DNA from 3 places in the Halobacillus salinarum genome. Region 1 is predicted to be linked to each of the others. Evidence: riboswitches for the same ligand, from Rfam matches in the RefSeq annotation. Region 1 holds a riboswitch; each other region holds the start of a gene.
What was found. A riboswitch is a leader RNA that binds a small molecule or an ion and turns the genes downstream of it on or off. The one in region 1 is predicted to bind S-adenosylmethionine.
Positions count from the first base shown of each region.

Region 2: another riboswitch for S-adenosylmethionine. It lies ahead of metK (methionine adenosyltransferase); the one in region 1 lies ahead of MUN89_RS00410 (methionine biosynthesis PLP-dependent protein).
Region 3: another riboswitch for S-adenosylmethionine. It lies ahead of MUN89_RS15475 (5-methyltetrahydropteroyltriglutamate--homocysteine S-methyltransferase); the one in region 1 lies ahead of MUN89_RS00410 (methionine biosynthesis PLP-dependent protein).

Region 1 is NZ_CP095073.1:76,328-81,558, reverse strand. Features, by position in the region: gene MUN89_RS00420 (bifunctional homocysteine S-methyltransferase/methylenetetrahydrofolate reductase) at 1-1,105, opposite strand, end outside; gene metC (cystathionine beta-lyase) at 1,110-2,297, opposite strand; gene MUN89_RS00410 (methionine biosynthesis PLP-dependent protein) at 2,294-3,415, opposite strand; SAM riboswitch class I at 3,495-3,605, opposite strand; gene glsA (glutaminase A) at 3,749-4,720, opposite strand; gene MUN89_RS00400 (cytochrome d ubiquinol oxidase subunit II) at 4,838-5,231, opposite strand, start outside.
Region 2 is NZ_CP095073.1:1,822,613-1,827,843, reverse strand. Features, by position in the region: gene MUN89_RS09320 (C39 family peptidase) at 1-81, shown strand, start outside; gene asnB (asparagine synthase (glutamine-hydrolyzing)) at 62-1,975, opposite strand; gene metK (methionine adenosyltransferase) at 2,129-3,328, opposite strand; SAM riboswitch class I at 3,543-3,656, opposite strand; gene pckA (phosphoenolpyruvate carboxykinase (ATP)) at 4,129-5,231, shown strand, end outside.
Region 3 is NZ_CP095073.1:3,013,151-3,018,381, forward strand. Features, by position in the region: gene MUN89_RS15460 (2-aminoethylphosphonate--pyruvate transaminase) at 1-851, shown strand, start outside; partial or broken gene MUN89_RS15465 (saccharopine dehydrogenase family protein) at 848-2,019, shown strand; gene MUN89_RS15470 (DeoR/GlpR family DNA-binding transcription regulator) at 2,092-2,886, shown strand; SAM riboswitch class I at 2,956-3,057, shown strand; gene MUN89_RS15475 (5-methyltetrahydropteroyltriglutamate--homocysteine S-methyltransferase) at 3,127-4,236, shown strand; gene MUN89_RS22110 (TIGR04104 family putative zinc finger protein) at 4,433-4,756, opposite strand; gene MUN89_RS15480 (hypothetical protein) at 4,909-5,231, opposite strand, start outside.

The sequences.
Region 1 (5,231 bases):
CTGCCGTGTTGCTGATTCTTGGGGAGGCAAGCGAATTATCGGCAAGCGTAACCGAGTCCACACCGGCTTCTTTTAACGCTTTTGCTCCTTCAAAGAAACGCTCGGTGCGAAGCCGCTTCGGCGGATCTAATTCCACTATAATCGCACGTCGTTCGGCTGCGATTTCATGAAGTTGGGGGCTGCGCTCCTTTACCTGGACTTCGGTTTTAGGCTGAACTTTCTTTTCCGGCACGGTTTTAGATTGAATGGGTGCTTTCCCTTTAACGGAAGCAGCAATGGCTTCAATATGTTCTGGAGTTGTGCCGCAGCACCCTCCGATCAGCCGGGCTCCCTGCTCGTATAAAGCCAAGGCGCTTTTTTTGAAATATTCGGGATCAGTCGGGTAGATTAATCTTCCGTCATCATAATCCGGAAGACTGGCATTTGGATAAGCAGAAAGTACGGCTTTATCAGGGAGGGGCACGTCCTCCAGTGCCTGGATCATATGATAGGGACCAAGGCGGCAATTTACCCCGATGACATCTGCACCGTTATTTTCAATTAATTCCAAAGCTTCGTTTAACGGAGTTCCGTCTTGGAGTACACCAGGTTCATGCATGGATACTTGAGCAATAACAGGCAAATCGGTTTCTTTTTTGGCGATGTGCAGAACTGCAAGCAGTTCTTCCAAGTCAAAATAGGTTTCAAAAAGGATGGCATCGACTTGTTCGAACAGCATGCAATAGAGCTGTTCACGAAAGCTTCGCTTTATTTCTTCAAGGGAGGTGGTTTGTTTTTGGATTCCGCGGATACCGCCGACAGTTCCCGCAACATAGCATTGATCTCCCGCCGCCTGTTTAGCAAGCTTGATGGCAGCCGTATTGATTTCCTTTACTTGCTCTTCCAATCCATAACGGGCAAGCTTCACGTAGTTAGCTCCATACGTATTCGTCTGAATAATTTCGGCACCTGCGTGAACATAGGCTTTGTGAACATTCAGTACTTCCTTGGCATGGGAAAGGTTCAGCTCTTCAAAACATTGGTCAATGCCGTAAGAATACAATAGCGTTCCCATCGCTCCATCACCGATCAACGTCCGCTCGTTTAGTGCATCTATTAGTTTCATAGATTTAACCACCTACCTTTGCGGCTGCAAGTGGAAGATCTTCCACCTGATTGAGAGCCGTTTCGAAATCACGAATTAAATCCTCCGGCTGCTCCAGTCCGACAGAAAGACGGAGGAGGCCGTCTGTGATACCACGTTTCAAGCGTTCTTCGCGAGGCATAGAGGCATGGGACATGCGGGCAGGGTAGGAAAGAATCGATTCCACTGCCCCGAGACTTACAGCAAAAACCGGGATTTCCAAGTGCTTGGAAAAATCTTTGACGGCTGCTTCATCTTTCAGTCTGAAGGATAACACAGCGCCAGGGCCTCCGGACTGGTAAGAATGTGTGGAAGCGCCTGGGTGCGATGTGAAGCCGGGATAATACACTTCTTCTACTTTTGGATGCTGGGTCAAATACGATGCGATTTTAAAAGCTGACTCAGAAGACTGCTTCAAGCGGCAATGAAGGGTTTTAAGTCCTCGAAGGACGAGCCAGCAGTCATGGGCTCCAAGAATCGATCCGAAGGCATTTTGTAAAAACCCCAGCTGGTCGGCAAGCCTCTCATTATTTACGACGGCGAGCCCGGCCACAACATCGCTATGGCCGGCGATAAATTTCGTCGCACTGTGAAGCACGACATCTGCACCGAGTTCTATTGGCTTCTGCAGAGCAGGAGTCATAAATGTATTATCGACAAAGGTTAAGCAGCCGTGAGCTTTGGCAAGCTTGGATACCGCACGGATATCGGTAATGTTTAATAACGGGTTCGATGGTGTCTCAATGTACACAACCTTTGTGTTCGGCTTGATAGCAGTAGCCACGGCATGCAAATCAGTCATGTTTACAAAGCTGTGATCGATTCCAAACTTAGTCAGTACATCTCGAATCATCCGGAACGTACCGCCATATACATCCTCAGAGATCACGACATGATCGTCTTGCGACAGCAGCATGAATGATGTGGAAATAGCTGCCATCCCCGAAGCGAAAGCAAAACCGTAAGAGCCTCCCTCGAGACTTGCAATCGTTTCTTCTAGCGCCTCGCGCGTCGGATTTCCGGACCGGCTGTAGTCATATTTGCCAGGTTGGTCAAAGTCCTGCTGGTGGAACGTAGACGCCTGCTGAATCGGGACGCTGACCGCCCCCGTTTCTGGATCGAATTTGTGCTTACTGTGCAAAAGACGTGTTTGAAATGAATGTTGTTCCGTCATTGGATAAGTTCCTCCTTTACCAATTGAGTTAATGCCTGATTGAGATCTCCAAGTAAGTCGTCAATATGCTCGACTCCTACGGAAAAACGAAGCAGTCGGTTGCAGACTCCGTAGCTCGTGCGCTTTTCTTCTGGTATATCCGCGTGGGTCTGTGTAGCAGGATAGGTAATAAAGCTTTCGACTCCTCCTAAGCTCTCCGCAAACGTAATCACTTTAAGACTTCTGAGAAAAGGATCCACACAGTGTTCAGATTCGAGTCTGAATGAAACCATTCCACCACGGCCCGGGTAGAGGACGTGGGTAACTGCACGGTGGTTCTGCAAAAATTCAACGACTGCTTTAGCATTCTCTTCATGTTGGCGCATCCTTAAGGCCAGTGTTTTCATCCCTCTCATCAAAAGCCACGAATCAAACGGGGATAATACGGCACCGGCAGTATTTTGATAGCTGCCCAGCTGTTCGCATAGCTCTTTGCCTTTGCCGATAACCAGCCCGGCTAAGACGTCATTATGACCGCCAAGGTATTTGGTCGCACTGTGGATGACGATGTCTGCCCCTTCCTGTAAAGGTTTTTGGATATAAGGGGTAAAAAGGGTGTTATCAACGATAAGCAGCAGGTTATGCTTTTTAGAGATTTTTGAAATGCTGGGAATGTCAGCGACGTGCATTAAAGGGTTAGTTGGGGTTTCCACGTAAATGGCTTTTGTTTTATCCGTGATCTGTTCTTCCAATGCCCCTAAGTTGTCGCTCCCACAGTAACGAAAATTGACCCCCGACTGCTTGCGGACGTGTTCAAACAATCGATAGGTTCCTCCATACAAATCCTCCGAAACGAGAATTTCATCTTGATAAGTAAATAGGGAAACAACCGTTTGGATAGCTGCCATACCTGAACTGAACGCATAGCCTGCATCGCCGCCTTCAATTTCTGCCATCGTTCGCTCCAGAATCGCACGCGTCGGGTTGCCGGTTCTTGCATAGTCAAAGCCGGTCGATTCTCCGATGCCCTTATGCTGATAGGGAGTAGAAAAATGTACGGGTGCATTGATGGAACCCGATGGATCCCCATTATTTTTTCCTGTATGCACAAATTGCGTTTCTGTATGAGGGGTAGTCATGATCATTCTCCTTTAGTGATTTTATAAAAATAAAAAAAGCCTTCTATAAGAAGAAGACTTTGGAATGTAAGGGTCCTTCTTCTTATCTTCCAAGTTGATGAATCAACTTGCTGGAGTTAGCACCATTCTGGTCAAACCAGTGGTTGCTGAGGCTTCGCCGGGCCAGTCCCTCTGCCTCTCTTGATAAGAGAAATACTATGAACTTGTTTAATTAAAAAGCTTTCTCACTAATCTACACTACTTTTTATCATTTTACAACAGAACAGAGCGAATTATTTGAATTTTTAATAAAGAATTCATTCTTTTCTTTTTTCTTAAAGACAAGACAGAAGGTTAAACGCCGCCCGATATTCCTCTTCCATAAATATGGCCATCCCCGAATAAGTTCAGCTCCAAATCCTGCGACAGTTTCCGGAGCAGCGCACCACCTGCCGTACTGTTGCCTTTTTCATCTATGGCTGGCCCGACAATCCCGATGCCCATCAACCCGGGAACCACCCCGATAATACTGCCTGAAACGCCGCTTTTACAAGGGAATCCCACTTCTACTGCGTGCCGTCCGGAAGAATTGTACATGCCGGAAGTCATCATTATGGCGTTAACGGTACGCAGATGGTTAGCGGGTATCAATTTTTCATCGTTATCCGGAGCTCTTCCCCCTCTCGCCAAAAACAACCCGACCTTTGCAAAGTCATCACAATTCATCATCACCGAATTAATTCGAAAATAAAGATCCAGAGCTTCTTCCACATCGGTTATTAAAGTACCAACGCTTTCCATGAAATAAGCAAGTGCCCTGTTTCTTGCCCCGTTAGCTTTTTCTGCTTCATAAACTTGTTCGTTCAAATGGAGTTCCTGGTTGTCGGTCACACGTTGAAGAAAGTGGAGGTAGCGTTCAAAGCGGTTATTATTATTGTGTCCTTTAATCAAGGCGGAGACGGCTATCGCTCCGGCATTAATCATTGGGTTAAAGGGTTTACTTGTATCATAGGATTCAAGCTGGCTGATCGAGTTGAAAAAATCGCCCATCGGCTCCATGCCTACAGCTTGAAACACACGGTCCTTACCAAAGTCGTGCAGAGCAAGCATGAGTGAAATAATTTTTGAAGTACTCTGCATAGGGACAGTTTGCTCCCAGTTTCCTCCTGTAAACTTTTGTTGGTCTGTGGTTAGGATCGTGACTCCAAGCAGGTCTTTTTTTGTGCCATCTAAATCAGGAAGGGAAGTGTTCACTTCTCCTTGGGCAGCAAACGGCATGCTGTCTTCTACAGCGTCCTCTAAGTAGTCGTTATTAAGCTTATGCATTATCCATACTCCTTACTTAGAAAAAATAGTCATTTCTGTTAAATTACCCAGCCATCAGCTTCTATAATCGAAGGACAAAGGGAAAAAGCCATCGATCATCCCGATAGCTTCAAATCTTTATTCCTGTTTTAAATAGCGGCGATCCTTTAAGAAAAGTTTCCAGAACAGGATGAAACCTGGGATGAGAATGGCGAAGCCAATACCGTAAACAACCAGCAGCTGATAAAAAATAGTAGGGTTCGTAAATCCTTCTTCCACGGTTAAATGAGGGTACACTAAGTAGGGAAGATGGGCAGATCCGTACGCATAAATCGCTGCTCCGTATTGCAGCATGATTAAGATAACGGCCGGCCGTGGATGTCCCCGGTATTCTTTATACCGTTTCACGAATAAAAATCCATATCCTACAAGAAAAAAGATCAGTGAAACGATAAACCAGTCAGGATTGGCTTGTATTTTATTTACAATCCAGCCGGCTTCCTGAGGCATCGCAGCAATAGTGAGCACAGCA
Region 2 (5,231 bases), 1.7 Mb from region 1:
ACAAAAAAAGCACCCATTAACAGCTTCAGAGAAGCCTGGGTGCAGATGGGGAAGCAGGCGATTACGATTTTGAAGCCGTAAGCTTGCTTCTCGTCTTATCTTCATTTTGCAAGTCCTCAAGTGGAAACTTACGTTCTACATAGATTTGGTGCCAGAGCATAAACATTAATACCGTCCAGATTTTCCGGCTGTAATCCGCTTTTCCTTGAGCATGAGCATCCAGCAGGCTGAGAACATAATTCTTATCAATTAAGTAACTCGTCTCGCTTTCTTTGATTAACACTTTCGCCCAATCGTGAAGCTCTTCCTTGAGCCAGTGCCTGATAGGTACAGGAAAACCTAATTTTTTCCGATCAAGTACATGGTCTGGAATAATACCACGTGACGCCTGCCTCAATATATGTTTAGTCGTTCCCTCTGCAATTTTCATATCCACAGGAATACCGCTCGCCACGTTAAATACTTCCTTATCTAAAAAAGGCACGCGTAATTCAAGTGAATGAGCCATCGTCATTTTATCAGCTTTAAGAAGAATGTCTCCACGCATCCATGTATGAATGTCAATGTACTGCATCTGGTTGACGAGATCATAAGTATGAACGTTTTCATAAAGAGATTTCGTTATCTCCTTATAAGGAAGGTCCTGACGGTAATCTTTCATCAACGCTTCTTTCTCAGCTTCCTCAAACATTTTCGCATTCCCAATATACCTTTCCTTCAAAGGCGTGGTGCCTCTTTGCAGAAAGCTCTTCCCTTTTACACCTTCTGGGAGAACATCTGCCACACGTCCAATCATTTTCTGCAAGGAAGCAGGGATATGCTGAAAAGCTTTTAAAGATTCCGGTTCCCTGTAAATATTGTACCCGCCAAACAACTCATCGCTTCCTTCTCCTGAAAGCACAACGGTTACATGCTTTCTCGCTTCCCTTGCTACAAAGTATAAAGGAACACAAGCCGGATCTGCGAGAGGGTCATCCATGTGGTACATGATTTTTGGCAGCTTCTGGACATATTCTTCCGGTGATATGATATAAGAGATATTTTCCACATCCAGCTTCTCCGCTGTTTCTTTTGCCACATCCACTTCTGAATAGCCTTCTCTTTCAAACCCAACAGAAAAGGTCTTAATATTAGGATTAAACTGTTTAGCCATGGCTACAATAATAGTAGAATCAATGCCGCCGGATAAAAACGAACCTACAGGTACGTCACTGCGCATATGCTTTTTGACTGAATCAAACATGACATCCTGAATAGACGTAATCCAGTCCGTCTTACTCATGAGCTTCGGCTGAAACGTAGCATGGAAGTAGCGGTGGAAAGAGATTGGCTTTTCCGGTTTTTTGATAAAGTAATGACCGGGTTGAACTTTTTGAATGCCTTCGGTCAAAGTCATAGGCTCAGGAACAAATTGATAACTTAAATAATGCTGAAGAGCATCTGTACTTACTACTTCATTCTGCCTGGCCACAGTAATACTTTTCTTTTCAGAAGCAAAAAAGATGCCTTCTTCTTCTTCCGAATAAAAAAGCGGCTTTATACCAAATGGATCTCTAGCACCGTACAGTGTCTCCTCATGCTTGTCCCATATTAAGATGGCAAACATGCCGCGAAGTTCCTTAAAAGCCTCTTCTCTTTTCTCATGAAACAGGGCAATGATCACTTCTGTATCAGATTCTGTTGAGAACTGAGCCCCTTGTTTTTTCAACTCATCCCGTAATTCGACATAATTATAGATTTCACCGTTAAATACCATCCAATAACGGTCATTTTCATAGCTTAGCGGCTGATGCCCGCTTTCAATATCAATAATGCTTAATCTTCTGAAGCCAAAAGATATATAATCATCGTGAAAAAACCCTTCGTCATCAGGGCCGCGATGAGTAATAACATCATTACGATATTTGAACGTCGCTTGTTGTTCATCATTAGGCAGCGCTGGAAGATCTCTAATCATTCCAATAAAACCACACATAGACGTTCCTCACTTTCTTTTTGCAGTCTAAACTTACGAGATAAAATTATATCATAAAACCTATAAGGCTTCGAGAGCCTTTCTTGGTCATTTTATGTAATATTTCATAAAAAAAACATCGTTCCTGATATTTCTTCAAGAACGATGTAACACTTATTGTTCTAAGAGACTTTTTAACTCCATCGCTTTGTCTGTTTTTTCCCACGGGAATTCTACATCAGTGCGTCCAAAATGACCATAGGCAGCAGTCTGGCGATAAATCGGTCTGCGTAAATCAAGCATCTTTATAATTCCAGCTGGCCTCAAGTCAAATAAATCCCGAACAGCCTTAACTAGTTTTTCCTCGGAGACTTTCCCCGTTCCATTTGTGTTGATGGAAATCGAAACAGGCTGTGCCACTCCAATGGCATAAGCAAGCTGCACTTCACAAGACTCCGCTAAACCGGCTGCTACGATATTTTTAGCCACATAACGAGCAGCATAAGCCGCTGAACGGTCCACTTTCGTGGCGTCCTTCCCACTGAAGGCACCGCCTCCATGGCGGGCGTATCCGCCATATGTGTCTACGATAATCTTCCGGCCTGTAAGTCCTGCATCCCCTTGTGGTCCTCCAATGACAAAACGACCGGTAGGATTAATGAAATATTTTGTTTCCTTATCAATGAACTCTGTTGGAACTACTGGTTCAATAACAAACTTTTTCAAGTCCTTTTTTATTTGCTCCAGTGTGACTTCCTCAGCATGCTGAGTTGAAATAACGATCGTATCCACTCGAACCGGCTGATCATTGTCATCATACTCAATCGTTACCTGTGTTTTTCCGTCTGGACGCAAATAAGCAAGAGTTCCATCGTTCCTGACATCAGCTAAACGCTTCGAGAGCTTGTGGGCAAGCGAGATTGGAAGAGGCATCAGTTCTTTCGTTTCATTATTGGCATAACCGAACATTAACCCCTGGTCTCCGGCACCAATCGATTCAATTTCTTCATCGCTCATCTGACCTTCACGCGCTTCATAAGCTACGTCTACGCCTCCAGCAATATCAGGTGACTGTTCGTCAATAGCAGTAAGTACCGCACAAGTATCTGCATCAAATCCATATTTAGCACGGGTATAGCCGATGTCCTTAATAGTCTGGCGGACAATGGCTGGTATATCAACATAAGTATTTGTACTGATTTCTCCCGAGACGAGTACAAGTCCAGTAGTAACTGTTGTTTCACAAGCTACCCTTGCATTCGGGTCATTTTTTAAAATCTCGTCCAAAATGGCATCAGAAATCTGGTCACAGATTTTATCAGGATGACCTTCCGTAACAGATTCAGATGTAAACAAACGACGATTGGCAGACATTCTCAAAAACTCCTCCTTCTTTCCATGCACAAATTATTAGACGGAACTCTTTCCAGGATATTGATCATTAAGATCTTCACTATATGGAGATTATAGTATCCAAACCATAATCGGATGATTTGAGTAGGTTACAGCTGTAAACAGCTTAGACAGATATTTCCTTATAAAAAGAAAAAACCCTTCCTTACTCGAGGAAAGGGGGTGCTTCCTTTCGCTCTTATCGTCCAAGGAGGTTTTACGTACTCCTTGCTTCAGGTTAGCACCGTGTCAAGATTGACGGGTTGCCGGGTTTCAAAGGGCCTGTCCCTCCACCGACTCTGGATAAGAGAGTTTCCGTTCGAAATTATCGTAACGAAATCCCTTAGTATTGTCAATTAAATGGCTGCAGACTAAGCCATATCTTCCATTAATAGATCCTTTGACATTATGAAAGAAAATTCCCTTACCAAGAACCAAATGACTGCACATTGTTACCACTAAGTTTTATAATCACCATATGAAGCATGCCCGTAAACGTTTGACTTTTTATAAGCACGATCTTTATGTAATCTTTTCATTCCGGGGTCATGTATAATCCCCTGATGCAGATGAATAGTAAACGAAATAATGTCGTTCACATAAGTTAAAGTAAGAAGGAGTTCGGGATGTTTTTATGGATGACTTTCCTTTGTTGATTAGAAGGAAAATTACTCTCAGTTTTTTATAAAATAGCGTGGACTATTAAACACAATGTGTTATACTAATTAACAAATTACAGCATCTGTTCTATTGAAATATTTTACGAAAAGGCGGGTAAACATATGAGTGCCATTAATCAAATGTCTGACTTAAACCAATTATTAACCGAAGAGCATGTTAAGCATCAATTGTCTGTACCACAGCTGGTTGAAAAAATCCTTGCTCGTCATGAAGGCAATCTTACAGATAAAGGTGCCATACAAGCGACTACCGGAGCCTATACAGGGAGATCTCCTAAAGATAAATTCATTGTTAAAGACCATCAATCTGAAGGGAAAGTTGACTGGGGTTCCGTAAACCAGCCGATTGATGAAGAAACGTTTATTACACTTTACCATAAAGTACTTAGATACTTAAAAGCTCGTGAAGAATTGTACGTTTTCAAAGGATTTGCTGGTGCTGATAATAGTTACCGCCTTCCAATTCAAGTCATTAATGAATTTGCCTGGCATAATCTATTTTCACGACAGATGTTCATTCCGGCTACAAAGGAAGAGACGCTGAATCATGAAGCGGAGTTCACAGTTATTTCTGCTCCAACATTTAAAGCGATTCCAAATGTAGATGGTACGAATTCAGAAGCATTCATCATGATCTCCTTTAAGCACCGCATTGTACTTATCGGCGGTACAGAGTACGCAGGAGAAATTAAGAAATCCATTTTTTCTGTTATGAATTATATTCTTCCACAAAAAAACGTCCTTCCCATGCATTGTTCAGCCAACATCGGCTTAGAAGGGGATGTTGCACTCTTTTTCGGGCTATCCGGAACAGGGAAAACCACCTTATCTGCTGATGCAGACCGCCGTTTAATCGGGGATGACGAACATGCATGGTCAAACTATGGCGTTTTTAATATTGAAGGTGGATGTTATGCGAAATGCATTAATCTGTCCAAAGAAAAAGAGCCGCAGATTTTTGAAGCCATTCATTTCGGTGCCGTTTTGGAAAACGTTATTTTAAATGAACATACGAAAACCCCTGATTATAATGATACGTCACTAACTGAAAACACGAGAGCCGCTTATCCGCTCGACCACATAAAAAATACTGTGCAGCCAAGCGTAGCAGGACACCCGAACACGATCATATTTCTAACGGCTGATGCAACTGGAGTACTGCCGCCGATCAGCAAATTGACAAAGGAACAGGCTATGTATCATTT
Region 3 (5,231 bases), 1.3 Mb from region 1:
ATGGTGAACGCATGGTTACCATTAGCAGGCGGCTCGGTCTTCAAGTCGAACCTATCCGGTTTAGTGACACCGTGCCTCCTGATCTCCACTTGCTTCACCAATATTTAGCTCAGGACTCAAGAATTACCCACGTAGCAGTCGTGCATTGTGAAACGACTACAGGAATGAAAAATCCGTTGGAAGAAATTGCTGATATAGTGAAAAAATATAATAAAACGTTGATCGTAGATGCGATGAGCAGCTTCGGGGGTATCGAGTTCTCCATCAGCGATTTGAGCATTGACTATATGATCAGCAGCGCCAATAAGTGCATCCAAGGAGTCCCAGGTTTTGGTTTTGTCATCGCGAAACAGTCATGTTTGAAAAAATGCAAAGACCAGTCACGATCCTTAGCTTTAGATTTATACGATCAATGGGAAACGATGGAAGCAGAAAAAGGAAAATGGCGGTTTACTTCCCCGACTCATACTGTCCGGGCATTTCAGCAGGCGTTAAAGGAATTAAAAGAAGAAGGATTGAATCAACGCCAGAAACGATATCAACAGAACCAGGAGCTATTAGTCTCAGGGATGGAAAAGCTCGGATTTACACCTTTACTTGAAAAAAGGTGGCGATCCCCCATTATTACGCCTTTTTATTATCCGGAAGCTCCAGACTTTTCCTTTTCTCAGTTCTATGAAAAATTAAAGTCAAGAGGTTTTGTCATCTATCCAGGAAAAGTTACGAAAGTAAATACATTTAGAATCGGCAATATCGGCGAAGTTTACCCTTCCGATATTAATAAGCTTTTAAGAGCTGTAGAAGACAGTATGTACTGGAAGCATTCAAGATCAAAGGGGGAAGCTCAATGAAAATTTTCTGCCTTGGCGGAGCAGGAAAAATTGCCCGTGAAGCCGCGCTGGATTTAGTCAGCTACAGCACCTTTACGAAACTAACAATCGGCGATTATCATCTGAAAGAAGCTGAAAAAGTGGCCGAATGGCTCAAGGATTGTAGAGTGGATGCTCAGTTCGTAAATGTTAGAGACTATGATAAAACGATAGAACAATTACAAGAATATGACATTGTCATGGATGGCACCACCATTGCTTTAAATGGTTTATCCACCCACTGTATAGCGGATGCAGGATGCCATGGTGTCAATTTAAATGGCTTCGGTGAAGAATATGCCTTTGACTCCACTTTCAAAAGTAAACAGAGAACTTTTGTGGCTGGGTTTGGAATGACACCAGGTGTCACCCAAATGATGGCTATGCAAGCAGCCAGCCAGCTGGACACAGTAGAATCTGCACGAGTTAGTCACGGTTCTTTTCGTCCAATAGCATTTTCTAAATCAATTGCTGAAACGACTGCTTATGAATACGATCCTTCTTTATCCAGCAGAGTTGTATTCGAAGATGGAGAATTTATTCAGGTCCCCCTTTTTCACGTCCGAAAGAGGTACTTCTTCCTGAACCTTATGGTCAAACCGTTCAGTATATCATCCCGCACGCAGAAACCACCACCCTTGCGGAAGCTCTTAAAGATAAAGATGTTCAATTAATTGAGGTAAGGGGAACCTGGCCAGAGGAGAACATGAACTTGATGAAAGCTTTGTATCAGTACGGGATAACTAGTAATCCTGAGATTACGGTGAACGGAAAAAAAGCAGGGATCATGGATTGCATCAGCTTTTATTTACAGAATTCAAAAGCTGGTCAATCTACCACCTTATTTGGCTACGCTCTTCACGTAGAAGTAATCGGATGCGTCAGCGGCAAAAAAATTAAGCATACCCTCACTCATACTCATCCAAGCTCAGATGGGTCTGTCAGTGGCTGGGAAGGATTGAGAGCCTATACTAGAAATGTAGGAATACCAATGGCTATTGCCGTGGATCAAATAGCTTCTGGAAAAGTCGCCGCTAATGGCGTCGTCATTCCAGAATACGCCTTTCAGCCGAGCATTATTTTTAAAGAATTAAAAAAAAGAAAGATTCAAATTCATGAAACGATCGAGTCTTTAGATTTGGTCCATTAGGTCCAGCGAGCTGTTCACTGCTCTCGTTTGGCGATACAATGGATTTAAACGTTATCGAGGAGGGAAGGCGTTTTGTCATTAGTAGCGGAAGAAAGAAAAAAAGAAATTTTAGATTTGATGGATAAAAATGGAAAAGTCAAGGTAAGCGATTTGGCAGCTCAATTGGATGTTTCAACGGAAACAATCCGGCGTCACTTAGACGATCTTGAAAATGAAAATAAATTAAAAAAAGTATATGGGGGTGCAATCCCAGTCCCTCATAAAACCGAACCTCCTCATTATGAGCGTGCAGCCATTAGATCGGAAGAAAAGAACTACATTGGGAAAATTGCCGCAGCTTGCGTCCAAGATTATGATGTAATTGTCATCGATGAAGGCAGCACCCCATTGCAAATGATTCCCTATTTAAAACATAAGCTCAGTCTGACGATTATGACCTGCTCTATCCCCGCCCTGTATTCGTTAATAGAATCAACAAAGCGTCATGAACTTGATGCAAAAATTATTTTCATAGGCGGAGAAGTGAGTACGGAACATTTAAGAATTTCCGGTCCGATTGCAGAGAAGATGATGGAAGACTTTTTTGTAAATAAAGCCTTTATAGCTACAGACGGAGTTGATCTAAACCACGGAGTAACAAGTTATGACCCTAATAAAGCTTTGTTTACCAGGAAATTAATCGAACAGTCCCAGGAAACCTATATTTTAGCAGATCATTCTAAAATCGGGTGCCGGACTTACGTAAAAATGGCTGACTTAGAAGACGTTTTTGCAGTCGTCAGTGACCTTCCCGCACCCGAGGAATGGATCGCTTCCCTCAATCATATGAGTACGAAATGGCTGTCCAATGAAAAGAAAAATGAATGAATCGACTTCCTTTTTTATCAATGACCTGTTAAGATAACACCCATACAAAATTTTTGAATAATTGAATAGTTCTTATCAAGAGAGGCCGAGGAAAGGGTCCGGTGACGCCTCAGCAACCTGTATATGACAAGGTGCTAATTCCCGCAAGTGAGTAAACTTGAAAGATAAGAAGCGGCCATACTTACTCTTAAGTCTCTTCTTATTTCGAAGAGGCTTTTATTTATGAAGGAGAGGATTGACATGTCGATTAGTACAGTAACAGCCCCTTTTCGAGGAGATCACGTTGGAAGCTTTCTGCGCCCAGAGAGCATTAAAGAAGCAAGAAAAAAATATTTCAACAATCAAATTTCTTCGGATGAATTAACAACTATTGAAAATGAAGAAATTATTAAGCTCGTCGAAAAACAAAAACAGGCAGGATTAAAATCAGTGACAGACGGAGATCTTCGTCGTGAGTGGTGGCATTTTGACTTTTTAGAAAGTCTTGACGGAGTAGAGGAATACAAGGCTGATTCAGGCATCCAATTTAAGGGAGTAGAAACAAAAGCTCGTGCCATAAGGGTCGTGGACACTGTAGATTTTACTACTCACCCGATGATTGATCATTATAAGTTTTTACACTCAATTGCAGGGGATCAACACGTGCCTAAGTTCACAATTCCAAGCCCTAATATGCTGCTTGCCAGAGGGAACATTAATAAAGATGTTTACAATCAGGAAGAAGACCTGCTGGCAGACTTAACGAAAGCTTACCAAAAAGCTATTCAAGCTTTTTACGATGCAGGCTGCCGCTATTTACAGCTGGACGATACATCCTGGGCAGGTTTTTTCTCAGACGAAGGAATTCAAAAAATGAAAGACCGTGGACAGGATCCGGACAAAATGAGAAAGTTGTTTGTACGGGCTGTTAATGATTCCATAGCCAAGCGTCCAGATGATATGGTGATTACGATGCATATCTGCCGTGGGAATTTCCGCTCTACGTATATGACTTCCGGTGATTACGAAGCTGTAGCCAGCGCAATTTTCGGCCAGTTAAATGTCAATGGACTTTTCCTTGAATTTGATGATGAACGCTCAGGAGGATTCGAGCCTCTTCGGCATGTAAATAGAGATGATCTTTTCATAGTCCTCGGGCTTATCACTTCAAAAACCGGAGAACTTGAGAACAAAGACCGTATCAAACAACGCATCGAAGAAGCAGCCAGCTATGTTCCTTATGAACAACTCTGCTTAAGCCCTCAATGTGGATTTGCTTCCACTGAAGAAGGAAATGTTCTAACGGAAGAAGAACAATGGGCTAAAATCCGTCACGTAGTAGAAATTGCAGAAGACGTTTGGGGAAAATAATGGTGTGCAGCTGCCTAGTTAACGATTAGGCAGCTGTTTATTTTTCTTTGCGCTTATTGATACAGGCCTGCTCAAGAAGAATAGGAGCAACATTTGTTATTCAGTCATTCGGTGACTCATACATCAACTCGTTTCCCTAAAGAATTCCTTTCATGAAAAAGAAAAAGCTCCCTTTATGCTGTATGGAAAGTATCATTTATCCTTTTTTCCCCCCCAAGCTTCCTGAACGGTGGCTGGATAATTCTAAAGCAAAAGGATAAATCAGCACCACACTTATAAAAGAGCCTGCGAAAGCGGAAATGACTATTCTCATTAAAGATAAATGAAGAATGTTCGCAAGGATCAGGATAAGAATCCAGACAGGTAATGTTAACGTTACAAAACGTTGAGAGGAACCCACGGTCTGGAATTGAGCAGCCCCGCAATAGATACACTTCTGCCCTTGTCTATTTATTATAAAAAAGCTCTTTATCACTTCTTTGTAAGGCCATTTTCTACCACAGCATTGACAAATAGGCATAAAAAAACTCCTAACACACAATAATAATTACCTTAATTTGTAAATTCCCTCTCTTATTGTAAAATAAACCAAAAAAGGTACCTCTCCGATTGAAGAGGCACCTGGATGCACGACCCTATTCATTTATCTATGTTCATCTACTTTTCGAGGTTTTACTCAAATATTCGCGTGTTTGTCATAATAATCAAGGCGACAAGTATAAAGATAAACGTACTCCAATTAAAAATGCTTAGTTTTTGGGCATTTGCTTTTAAGCTATCTTCCGGAGCTTCTGCCCGAAGGATCCGTTTGAAATTTCTTTGAATCATTCCTATCGTTGCTCCTAATAGAAATAGAAGAGCGAGAGCTGACACCGTCCATAATAAGGAAGGAGACCGGGAATAATGCCAAACCAGCCAGCTTCCTGAAAGAAGCAGCAGCACAAGGGCGTAATGACCGGTTCGGCAATAACTAATGATACCGCGAAGAAACCCAT